DNA from 2 places in the Catenulispora sp. MAP12-49 genome. Region 2 is predicted to be linked to the other one. Evidence: riboswitches for the same ligand, from Rfam matches in the RefSeq annotation. Region 2 holds a riboswitch; the other holds the start of a gene.
The links. Region 2 has a riboswitch for cobalamin ahead of ABIA35_RS03360 (ABC transporter substrate-binding protein). Riboswitches for the same ligand answer to the same signal wherever they lie in the genome.
Positions count from the first base shown of each region.

Region 1: linked by a shared signal. The riboswitch ahead of ABIA35_RS19140 (putative cobaltochelatase) and the one ahead of ABIA35_RS03360 (ABC transporter substrate-binding protein) in region 2 are both predicted to bind cobalamin.

Region 1 is NZ_JBGCCP010000009.1:198,392-203,252, reverse strand. It holds gene ABIA35_RS19165 (sensor histidine kinase) at 1-144, opposite strand, end outside; gene bfr (bacterioferritin) at 236-718, opposite strand; gene ABIA35_RS19155 ((2Fe-2S)-binding protein) at 866-1,201, opposite strand; gene ABIA35_RS19150 (sulfite oxidase-like oxidoreductase) at 1,332-1,979, shown strand; gene ABIA35_RS19145 (hypothetical protein) at 2,051-2,230, opposite strand; cobalamin riboswitch at 2,336-2,462, shown strand; gene ABIA35_RS19140 (putative cobaltochelatase) at 2,550-4,622, shown strand; gene cobO (cob(I)yrinic acid a,c-diamide adenosyltransferase) at 4,622-4,861, shown strand, end outside.
Region 2 is NZ_JBGCCP010000001.1:712,782-717,642, forward strand. It holds gene ABIA35_RS03350 (GNAT family N-acetyltransferase) at 1-713, shown strand, start outside; gene ABIA35_RS03355 (enoyl-CoA hydratase/isomerase family protein) at 738-1,568, shown strand; cobalamin riboswitch at 1,725-1,850, shown strand; gene ABIA35_RS03360 (ABC transporter substrate-binding protein) at 1,956-2,945, shown strand; gene ABIA35_RS03365 (FecCD family ABC transporter permease) at 2,955-4,157, shown strand; gene ABIA35_RS03370 (ABC transporter ATP-binding protein) at 4,154-4,861, shown strand, end outside.

The DNA of each region.
Region 1 (4,861 bases), on a different contig from region 2:
CACCGCCGCCAGCGGTATCAGGGCCCGGATCTGGTCGGCGGGACTGGGGCCGTCGAGGGCGGTCACCATCACGACGCCCGCGGCGACCAGCAGCGGACCGGGGGCGGCCGGCGCCGGCGGGAAGGACGGTCGGACTCGGACCATGCCAGCCATGGTCACACGCCGTTCGAGGGCGGCGCATCAGGGTTCGTCCCCGGGACGTTCCCGGGGACGCCCTCGGGGTCCGGCATCGACCTCAGGAGGACTCGGGCTGCTCGACCAGCTGCGCGATGTACAGCGGCTCCCCGAGCTGGCCGATCAGGTCCAGCTGGGTCTCCAGGTAGTCGATGTGGTGTTCCTCGTCGGCCAGGATCTCCTCGAACAGGTTCGCCGACGTGACGTCCCCGCGCTCGCGCATCAGCTTGATCCCGTTGCGCAGCCGCTCCACCGCGGCGACCTCGACCTTCATGTCGGCCTGGAACATCTCGGTGACGCTGTGGCCGATCTCCAGCGGGAACAGCTTCTGGAAGTTGGGCAGCCCCTCCAGGAAGATGATGCGCTCGGCGAGCTTGTCGGCGTGCTTCATCTCGTCGATGGACTCGCTGCGGGTGTACTCGGCGAGTTTCTTCCAGCCGCGGTTGTCCTGCAGCTTGTAGTGCAGCCAGTACTGGTTGATGGCCGTCAGTTCGGCGGTGAGCTGCTCGTTGAGGAACGCGATGATGTCCTTGTCACCCTGCATGGCGTCCGATATTGCCAGAGCCGCCGACCGGTGGGGTAACGGCGTGTGCGCGGATTGCGCCGAAAGAGGGAGTGCCTGGGCGCGCGGAATCGGGCCGGGACCGGCCGGGGGAGTGGGACTCGGATCAGCCGGTGGAGCGGTCCGCGATCAGCCCAGGGCGGGCAGCGCGGCCGGGCAGTGCGGCGCGTGCTGGAAGACCGGGGTCGCGGTGCGTGCCGCGGGGACCGGGACCGGAGCCGGCTTGTGGGCCGGAGCGTGGACCGGAGTCCTCTCCGGCAGCCGCTCGGCCTCGGGCATGGCCTCCGGCGGCGCCGAGTCCGCGACCCGCGCTGCGGCCAGCAGGCAGCTCAGCCGCTTCACGCACGTCCCGCACGCCGAACCCGCGCCGGTGGCCTTGCGGACCTGCTTGACGGACTTGGCGCCGAGCGCGACGGCAGCGTCCACCTCGGCGGTGGTGACCGCGTGGCATATGCAGGCGTACAAGCGGGGCTCCGGCTGTCTGCGAGGTCGCCAGCGGCGATCGATCGGTACTTAGGGGAGCCTAAGCTACCTATCGCCCGCTGCCAAGTCCCCGCGGTACGTGCCGTGCACCACATCTGGGACGATGGTCTCCATGGGGCAGCCGGGATCAGGGGTGGACACAGACGCCGGGACGGCGCGGGCTGACGAGCGGCTCCCTCCCGGCCAGCGCATGCAGCGCGGCGAGTGGCCGGTGCTGCACTACGGCCCCGTGCCCCGCTTCAAGCCCGCGAGCTGGGACTTCCGGGTCACCGGGGCCACCGCCGACGGCGAGGAGGCGGTCTGGTTCCACGAGGAGTTCGGCGCGCTGCCCACCGTCGAGGTGATCGCCGACTTCCACTGCGTCACCAAGTTCACGATGCTCGACGCCTCCTGGCGCGGCGTCTCCGGCCGCACCATCGTCGATCTGGCGCCGCCGGCCCCGGACGCGACGCACGTCACCGTCTGGGCCGAGTACGGCTACAGCTCGAACCTGCGCCTGGAGGACCTGCTCCGCGAGGACGTCGTGTTCGCCACCCACCACGACGGCGCGCCCCTGACCCCCGAGCACGGGTTCCCGCTGCGGCTGATCCTGCCGCACCGGTACGCCTGGAAGGGGCCCAAGTGGGTCCGGGGCATCGAGTACCTCACCGAGGACCGCCGCGGGTTCTGGGAGGAGCGCGGGTACCACAACATCGGCGACCCGTGGGAGGAACAGCGGTACTCCTATCAGGAGGACCCGGGGGACGGGCCTCCGCTGTAGTCCGGCGCCAGTCAGCCGGCCGTCAGACAGCTGGCCGCCCGTCAGCCGGCCGTCAGTCAGCTGGTCGCCGGTCAGCTGGTCCGGATCCGGCGCAGCACGGCCCGCCACAGCGACCCGGCGGGCCGCCCGAGCGTGCGGAGCGGCTCCTGGGGGTCGGGCGTGTCGCGTTGCTCACCCCGCGCCGGCGCGAACGCGCCGCCGTCCAGCTCGTATTCACCCAGGACACGGGGTCTGCGCCGTCGCTCGCTCACCCTCCCATTGAGGGATACATCCGGACATCGCGCCACCCGGCGCCGCCTGGACGCGGTTTGACGGCCGGTGATCGCTGCGGGATGCTGCACGCGGGACGGTCGGCAGGAATCCGGTGCGAATCCGGAGCGGTCCCGCCACTGTGATCAGGGAGTGCCTCCCGCTTGAGATGCCACTGGAACATCAGTGTTCTGGGAAGGCCGGGCAGGCGCGCGGATCTGAGAGTCAGGAGACTACGACCGCCCCAGGCACGCCGCCCCCGCGGCGTGTTCTCTTGAGGAGACCTGTCGGGCGTGGATACCCGTGAGGAGCTGATCCGGCGTGCCGCCGTACCCGTTCACCGCCGTCGTCGGTCTCGACGACCTGCGGCTGGCCCTGCTGCTCAACGCCGTGTCCCCGGCGGTCGGCGGCGTGCTCGTCCGCGGCGAGAAGGGCACCGCCAAGTCGACCATCGTGCGCGCCCTGGCCGCGGTGCTGCCGCAGATCGCGGTGGTCCCCGGCTGCCGGTTCTCCTGTGACCCCGCGGCCCCCGACCCGGCCTGCCCGGACGGCCCGCACGCGGTGCCCGGCCAGGGCGCTCCGGCCGCCGCCGCGGCCCAGTCACGCCCGGCCCGCCTGATCGAACTCCCGGTCGGCGCCACCGAGGACCGCCTCGTGGGCTCCCTGGACCTGGAGAAGGTCCTGGCCTCCGGCGTCGCCGCTTACGAACCCGGCCTGCTGGCCGCCGCCCACCGCGGCCTGCTGTACGTCGACGAGGTCAACCTCCTGCACGACCATCTCGTGGACCTGCTCCTGGACGCGGCCGCGATGGGCGTCGCCCACGTCGAGCGCGAAGGCGTCTCGATCAGCCACGCCGCCCGCTTCCTGCTGGTCGGCACCATGAACCCCGAAGAGGGCGAGCTGCGCCCGCAGCTGCTGGACCGTTTCGGCCTGACCGTCGAGGTCCGCGCCAGCCGCGAGCCGGCCGAACGCGCCGAGGTTGTCCGCCGCCGCCTGGCCTACGAGGCCGACCCCGAGGGCTTCGCAGCGGCCTGGGAGCAGGCGGACAAGGAGACGGCCGCACGCATCGAGGCGGCGCGTGCGCTGCTGCCCGCGGTGCGGCTGCCGGACTCCGAACTGCTGCGCATCACCCGCATCTGCGCGGCCTTCGAGGTCGACGGGATGCGCGCGGACCTGGTGACGGCACGCGCCGCGACGGCGCTCGCGGCGTGGGCCGGGCGCGACGTCGTGATCGCCGAGGACGTGCGGCAGGCGGCGACACTGGCCCTGCCGCACCGCCGGCGGCGGCATCCCTTCGACGCGCCGGGCCTGGACGAGGAGCGGCTGGACGAGGCCATGGACGACGGGGATGAGGATCCTGATCCCGGTCCCGGCTCCGGCGGGCCCGACGGCGGCGGGCCCGACGGCGGCGGCTCGGGTGGTCCCGACGGCGGTGATACTTCCGGCGGCCCGTCCAACAGTGCCGAGTCAGAGCCCTCTGCAGGCGCCTCACCCGGAGAGTCATCCGCTGAGCAGAAGCAGACGTCCGGCTCCTCGCGCGACCAGGCACCCACCGCGCCCAGCGAGCCCTTCAAAGCCCGCCTGTTACAGGTCGAGGGCGTCGGCACCGGCGCCGAGGGCCGCCGCTCCCGCGCCCGCGCCACCGGCGGCCGCTCGGTCGGCGCCCGCCCCGGCGCGCGCGGTCTCCATCTGATCGCGACCGTCCACGCCGCCGCGCCCCAGCAGGTCGCCCGAGGCCGTCGCGAAGGCGCGCTGCGCCTGCGCTCCGAAGACCTCCGCGAGCCGATTCGCGAGGGCCGGGAAGGCAATCTCGTCCTGTTCGTCGTGGACGCCTCGGGTTCCATGGCCGCCCGCCAGCGCATGGCGGCCGTCAAGGGCGCGATCCTCTCGCTCCTCCTGGACGCCTATCAGCGCCGCGACAAGGTCGGCCTGGTCACCTTCCGCGGCCGCGGCGCCGAGGTCGCGCTGCCGCCCACCTGGTCGGTCGACGCCGGCGCCGCCCGCCTCACCTCGCTGCCCACCGGCGGCCGCACCCCGCTGGCCGCCGGTCTGCTCCAGGCCGCCGACGTCCTGCGGGTCGAGCGCATGCGCGATCCGAATCGGCGCCCGCTCGTCCTGATCGTCACCGACGGCCGCGCGACACAGGCCTCGCACTCCAAGGACCCCCTGGCCGACACCCGCCGCGCCGCCGCCCACCTGCTCCAGGCCGTCGCGGCCCTCGGCGGCACCGCCGTCGTCGTGGACTGCGAAGCCGGGCCGGTGCGCCTGGGGCTGGCCGCGCGCCTGGCCGCCGACCTCGGCGCCGACCACATGCCCCTCACCGACCTCGCCGCCGACGCACTCACCGCGGCGGTGCACGGCAACCGACCCCGTTCCGACCGGAAGGCCGCCTGATGCCGCAGGGCCAGCCCACATCCGTCCCCGACGACGGCCTCACCACGCGCCAGCGCCGCAACCGGCCGCTGACGATCGTGCACACCGGCCCCGGCAAGGGGAAGTCCACCGCCGCCTTCGGCCTGGCCCTGCGCGGCTGGAACCAGGGCTGGCCGATCGGGGTGTTCCAGTTCGTCAAGTCCGCCAAGTGGCGCATCGGCGAGGAGACGGCGCTCAAGGCGCTCGGCGAGCTGCACGAG
Region 2 (4,861 bases):
CGAACCGCCTGGGCCGTCCCGGGATGCTGGGGCGCACCGGCGACGCCTGGCGCGACTCGGCGCTGGCCGACCACGACTTCGCGCGCGACGGGGCCGGCCCGCTGCGGTGCGTGGTCGCCGAGGACTCCGACGGCTTGGTCGCCGGCTTCGCGCGCTACCGGATCAAGGAGGACTGGGACAACCCGGCGCGCCCGGACTGCAAGGTGCGCGCGAAGGAGGTCTATGGCCGCGACCTCGCCTCCTCCGTCGCGATGTGGCGCTTCCTGCTGGACATCGACCTGACCAGCGAGGTCCATGCCGACGTGCCGACCGACGCCCCGCTGATGTTCCTGCTCGCCGATCCCCGGCAGGCGGTGCCGCGGCTGCAGGACGATGTGTATGTGCGGCTCGTGGATGTGGACCGGGCCCTGACGGCGCGGCGGTACGCGGCGCCGGTGGACGCGGTGTTCGAGGTCTCGGATCCGTTCTGCCCGTGGAACACCGGACGGTGGCGGCTCAGCGGTGATGCTTCCGGAGCCGTCTGCGAGCGGACCACGGATCCGGCGGATCTGGTGCTCGGGCCGCGCGAGCTCGGGTCGGCCTACCTCGGCGGCTTTGCGTTGGCCGCGCTCGGCCGGGCGGGTCGGGTCGAGGAGCTGCGGCCGGGGGCGCTGGCCGAGGCGTCGCGGGCTTTTGTGAGCGATATCGCGCCGTGGCTCCCGTTCGGCTTCTGACCTCCATCTCATACTGTGGGCACCATGAACGAGGTATCGGAGAAGGATTACAACGGCGTACTCCTGCGGCGGCACCCGGCGTCCGGCAACGGCGTGGTCGCGGAGATCGTGCTGAACCGCGCTTCGGCGATGAACGCCATCTCGACCGGGATGGCCGCGGCGATCCGGGACGTCGCGCCGGAGCTGGCCGAGGACCCGGCGGTGCGCGCCGTCGTGGTGTCGTCGGCGCCGCCCGCGGCCGAGGGGAAGAACCACGCGTTCTGCGTCGGCGTGGACCTCAAGGAGCGCAACCAGATGAGCGACGCCGAGCTGGTCGCCACCCGGCCGGCGTTCCGGCGGACGTGGGGCGCGTTCGGCTCGCTGCCGATGCCGGTCATCGCCGCGGTCTCCGGCTACGCCCTGGGCGGCGGCTGCGAGCTGGCGCTGGGCTGCGACCTGATCGTGGCCGACGACGGCGCGGTGTTCGGGCTGCCCGAGGTCTCGGTCGGCGTGATCCCCGGCGGCGGCGGGACGCAGACGCTGGTGCGGCGCGTGGGCATGAACCGCGCCGCGGACCTGATCTTCACCGCGCGCCGCATCGACGCCGACGAGGCCGACCGGTTCGGGATGGTCGACCGGCGGGTGCCGGGGACCTCGACGGCCCGCGGGGCGGCGCTGGAGCTGGCGCAGCAGATCGCGAAGAACTCGCCGATCGGGGTGCGCAACGCCAAGCACGCGCTGAAGGTCGGCGCGGACCTGCCGCTGGCCGCCGGGCTGGACGTGGAGGACGGGGCGTGGCGGGCCACGGCGTTCTCGGCGGACCGGGCCGAGGGCGTGCGGGCGTTCGTGGAGAAGCGGGCGCCGGTCTGGCCGTGAGGCAGCGCGGGGGTTCTGAAGTAGCGCAGAGGCCTTGAAGCGGCGCAGAGGTCTTGGAGTAGTGCAGAGGCCTTGGAGTAGCGCAGAGGCCCTGGAGTAGCGCAGATCACCGGCCGTCGCCCCTTTTGTCGTTAGGCGAGTGCCCGAGTGCTTGCTAGCGTCATGGGCGACGGCGGTGCGCCGTCCACATCGTGTGCAGCGAAGCCGGTGAAAATCCGGCGCTGTCCCGCAACTGTGAGCTCCCTGCCGGGAGCGAGCCAGGTCGCCTCATGCGATGTGCCAAGGTTCGGCCCTCGAGGTTCGGGGCGGTCCGGCTGTGTGCGCGTCACGCCTGCCTGGGTCGGCGCGCGCGGCGGGGACCGCGGATCAGCCGGAGGAGCTGACCTCGTGCATTCTCGTCTGCACAATTCGACGCGGCGCGTGGCCGTCGGCCTCGTCGCGGCCTCGGCGCTGCTGGCCGCCGGGTGTTCGTCGTCGAAGTCGGCGTCGGCCCCGGCCGCTTCCGGCAGCACGTCGGCCACGTCCGCCGCCTCGTCCGCGGCCGCCTTCCCGGCCACGATCACCGCCAAGAACGGCGCGGTGAAGCTGGCGGCCGAGCCGAGGAAGATCGTGTCGCTGTCGCCGTCGGCCACCGAGGACTTGTTCGCCATCGGTGCCGGCTCGCAGGTCACGGCGGTCGACGACCAGTCGGACTTCCCCGCGAGCGCTCCGAAGACCACGCTGTCCGGCTACAAGCCGAACGCCGAGGCGATAGCGAAGTACAACCCGGATCTGGTGGTCGTCGCCGACGACAGCTCGCAGATCGTGGAGCAGCTCGGCAAGCTGAACGTCCCGGTCCTGTGGTTCGACGCCCCGAACACTCTGGACGACGCCTACACCCAGATCACCGGACTCGGCGCCGCCACCGGCCACACCGCCGCCGCGGCCACCGAGGTCGCCGGCATGAAGCAGCAGATCACCGAGGCGATCGCGGCCACGAAGAAGCCGGCCACGCCCCTGAAGTACTACTACGAGGTCGGCACCCCCGGGAACTACAGCGCCACCTCCAAGACCTTCATCGGCTCGATCTTCGCCCAGTTCGGCCTGACCAACATCGCCGACCCGGCCGACAAGACCGGCGGCCGCTACCCGCAGCTGTCCGACGAGTACCTGGTCACCGCGGCCCCCGACCTGATCTTCCTGGCCGACACCAAGTGCTGCCAGCAGACCTCCGCCACCGTCGCCGCCCGCCCCGGCTGGTCCGCGATCCCGGCGGTGAAGAACGCGGCGAAGGGCACGGTCGTCGGCATGGACGACGACATCGCCTCCCGCTGGGGCCCGCGCCTGGTGGATCTGGTGCAGCAGATCTCGAAGGCCGTGAACCAGGCCCAGGGCTGAGCCACCGCGATGCGGCGGCAGGGAGCGGACGCGGATGCCGACGCGGCGGCGGCGGGGGGCGCCGAAGCCGCGGCGGTCGACGCTGGGCAGGTGACGGCGGCGGCCGACGGCGGCCGGACTGATCTCCGCGCGACCACCAGCGATCTGACTCCCCCGCGCCGCCGCCTCGCCCGCTTCACCATCGCTCGCCCGACCATCGCGCTCCTCGCCGCGACTGCGGTCCTCTTCCTCGCCGTCCTGGTCTCCAGCCTCGGCGGTGCCGCGGGCCTTCCGGTCGCCGGCACCGCCAAGGCGCTGCTGGACAAGCTGCCCTTCGTCGACCTGCACACCGGGCTCGGGCCGGTGCAGCAGAGCGTGCTGGACCAGATCCGGCTGCCGCGCGTCGTCCTGGCCACGCTGGTCGGGGCGTTGCTCGCGCAGGCGGGGGCTGCGTATCAGGGTGTCTTCCGCAATCCGCTCTCCGATTCCGGGACCATCGGGGCCTCCGCCGGTGCCGGGATGGCCGCGACTCTCGTCATCGTCTACGGCGGCGGGCCCGAGCACACCGTGGCGGGGATCGGTGCGGTGCCGCTGGCCGCGTTCGTCGGGGCGCTCGGCGGGGTGCTGGCCAGTTATGTGCTCGGCACGCTCGTGGGTCGGGGCGGGACCGCATCGCTCATCCTCGCCGGGGTCGCGGTCAGTTCGTTCGTCGGGGCGGTGCAGGCGTTCGTCATGCAGCGGAGCACCACCGATGTGCGGCAGGTGTACTCGTGGCTGTTCGGGAGTTTCGCCTCCGCCGACTGGTCGCTGGTGCGGTTGGCGCTGCCGTATGCCGTCATCAGTGTCCTCATCGTCACGGTGCACGCGCGGCATCTGGACGTCCTCGCGCTCGGTGATGACGAGGCCGCCACGCTCGGCCTGAACCCGGTGCGCACCCGGCTGATCGTGCTGGCCGCGGCCTCGCTGGCGACCGCGACGGCGGTGGCGGTCAGCGGGATCATCGGCTTCGTGGGGCTGGTGGTGCCGCATGTCGTGCGGCGGGTCGCCGGGCCCGGGCACCGGCTGCTGCTGCCGATGAGCCTGCTGGTGGGCGGTGCGTTCCTGGTGCTGGCCGACCTGCTCGCGCGGACCGCGCTGGCGCCGGCCGAGCTGCCGATCGGGGTGGTGACCTCGTTCGTCGGGGCGCCGTTCTTCCTGGTGATCCTGCGGGCGACGCGGGAGCGGGACCGGTGAGCGCGGTCAAGGCCGCCGGGGTGCGGGTGAGGCTGGACCACAAGCCGATCCTGCACGGGGTCGACCTCGCCGTGGCCTCCGGCTCCTGGCACGCCGTGCTCGGTCCGAACGGCGCGGGCAAGTCCACGCTGCTCAAGGCGATCGTCGGCATCCTGGCGTACCAGGGCGACATCCGGGTCGGCGGGGAGTCGGTCGCGAAGCTGTCCGCCAAGCACCGGGCCCGGCTGATCGCCTACGTCCCGCAGCAGCCGCAGCTGCCCGGCGACATGACCGTCGCCGAGTACGTCCTGCTCGGCCGTACCCCGCACCTGGGCTATCTGGGTGTCGAGTCGCGCAGCGACCGCGCTGTGGCCGAGGGCGCGCTGGAGCGCCTGGACCTCGCCGGATTCGCCGGCCGGCGGCTCGGGGCGATGTCCGGCGGCGAGCGGCAGCGCGTGGTGCTGGCCCGCGCCCTGGCGCAGCAGGCCGGCGTGCTGCTGCTGGACGAGCCGACCACCGCCCTGGACCTCGGCCACCAGCAACAGGTCCTGGACCTGGTCGACGAGCTGCGCGCGACCGAGGGCCTGACCGTGATCAGCACCCTGCACGACCTCAGCCTGGCCGCGCAGTACGCCGACGAGCTCACGCTCGTGGTCGGCGGCGCCGTCGTCGCCACCGGCACGGCGCGGGAAGTCCTTACGGAGCAACGGATCGCGGAGCACTAT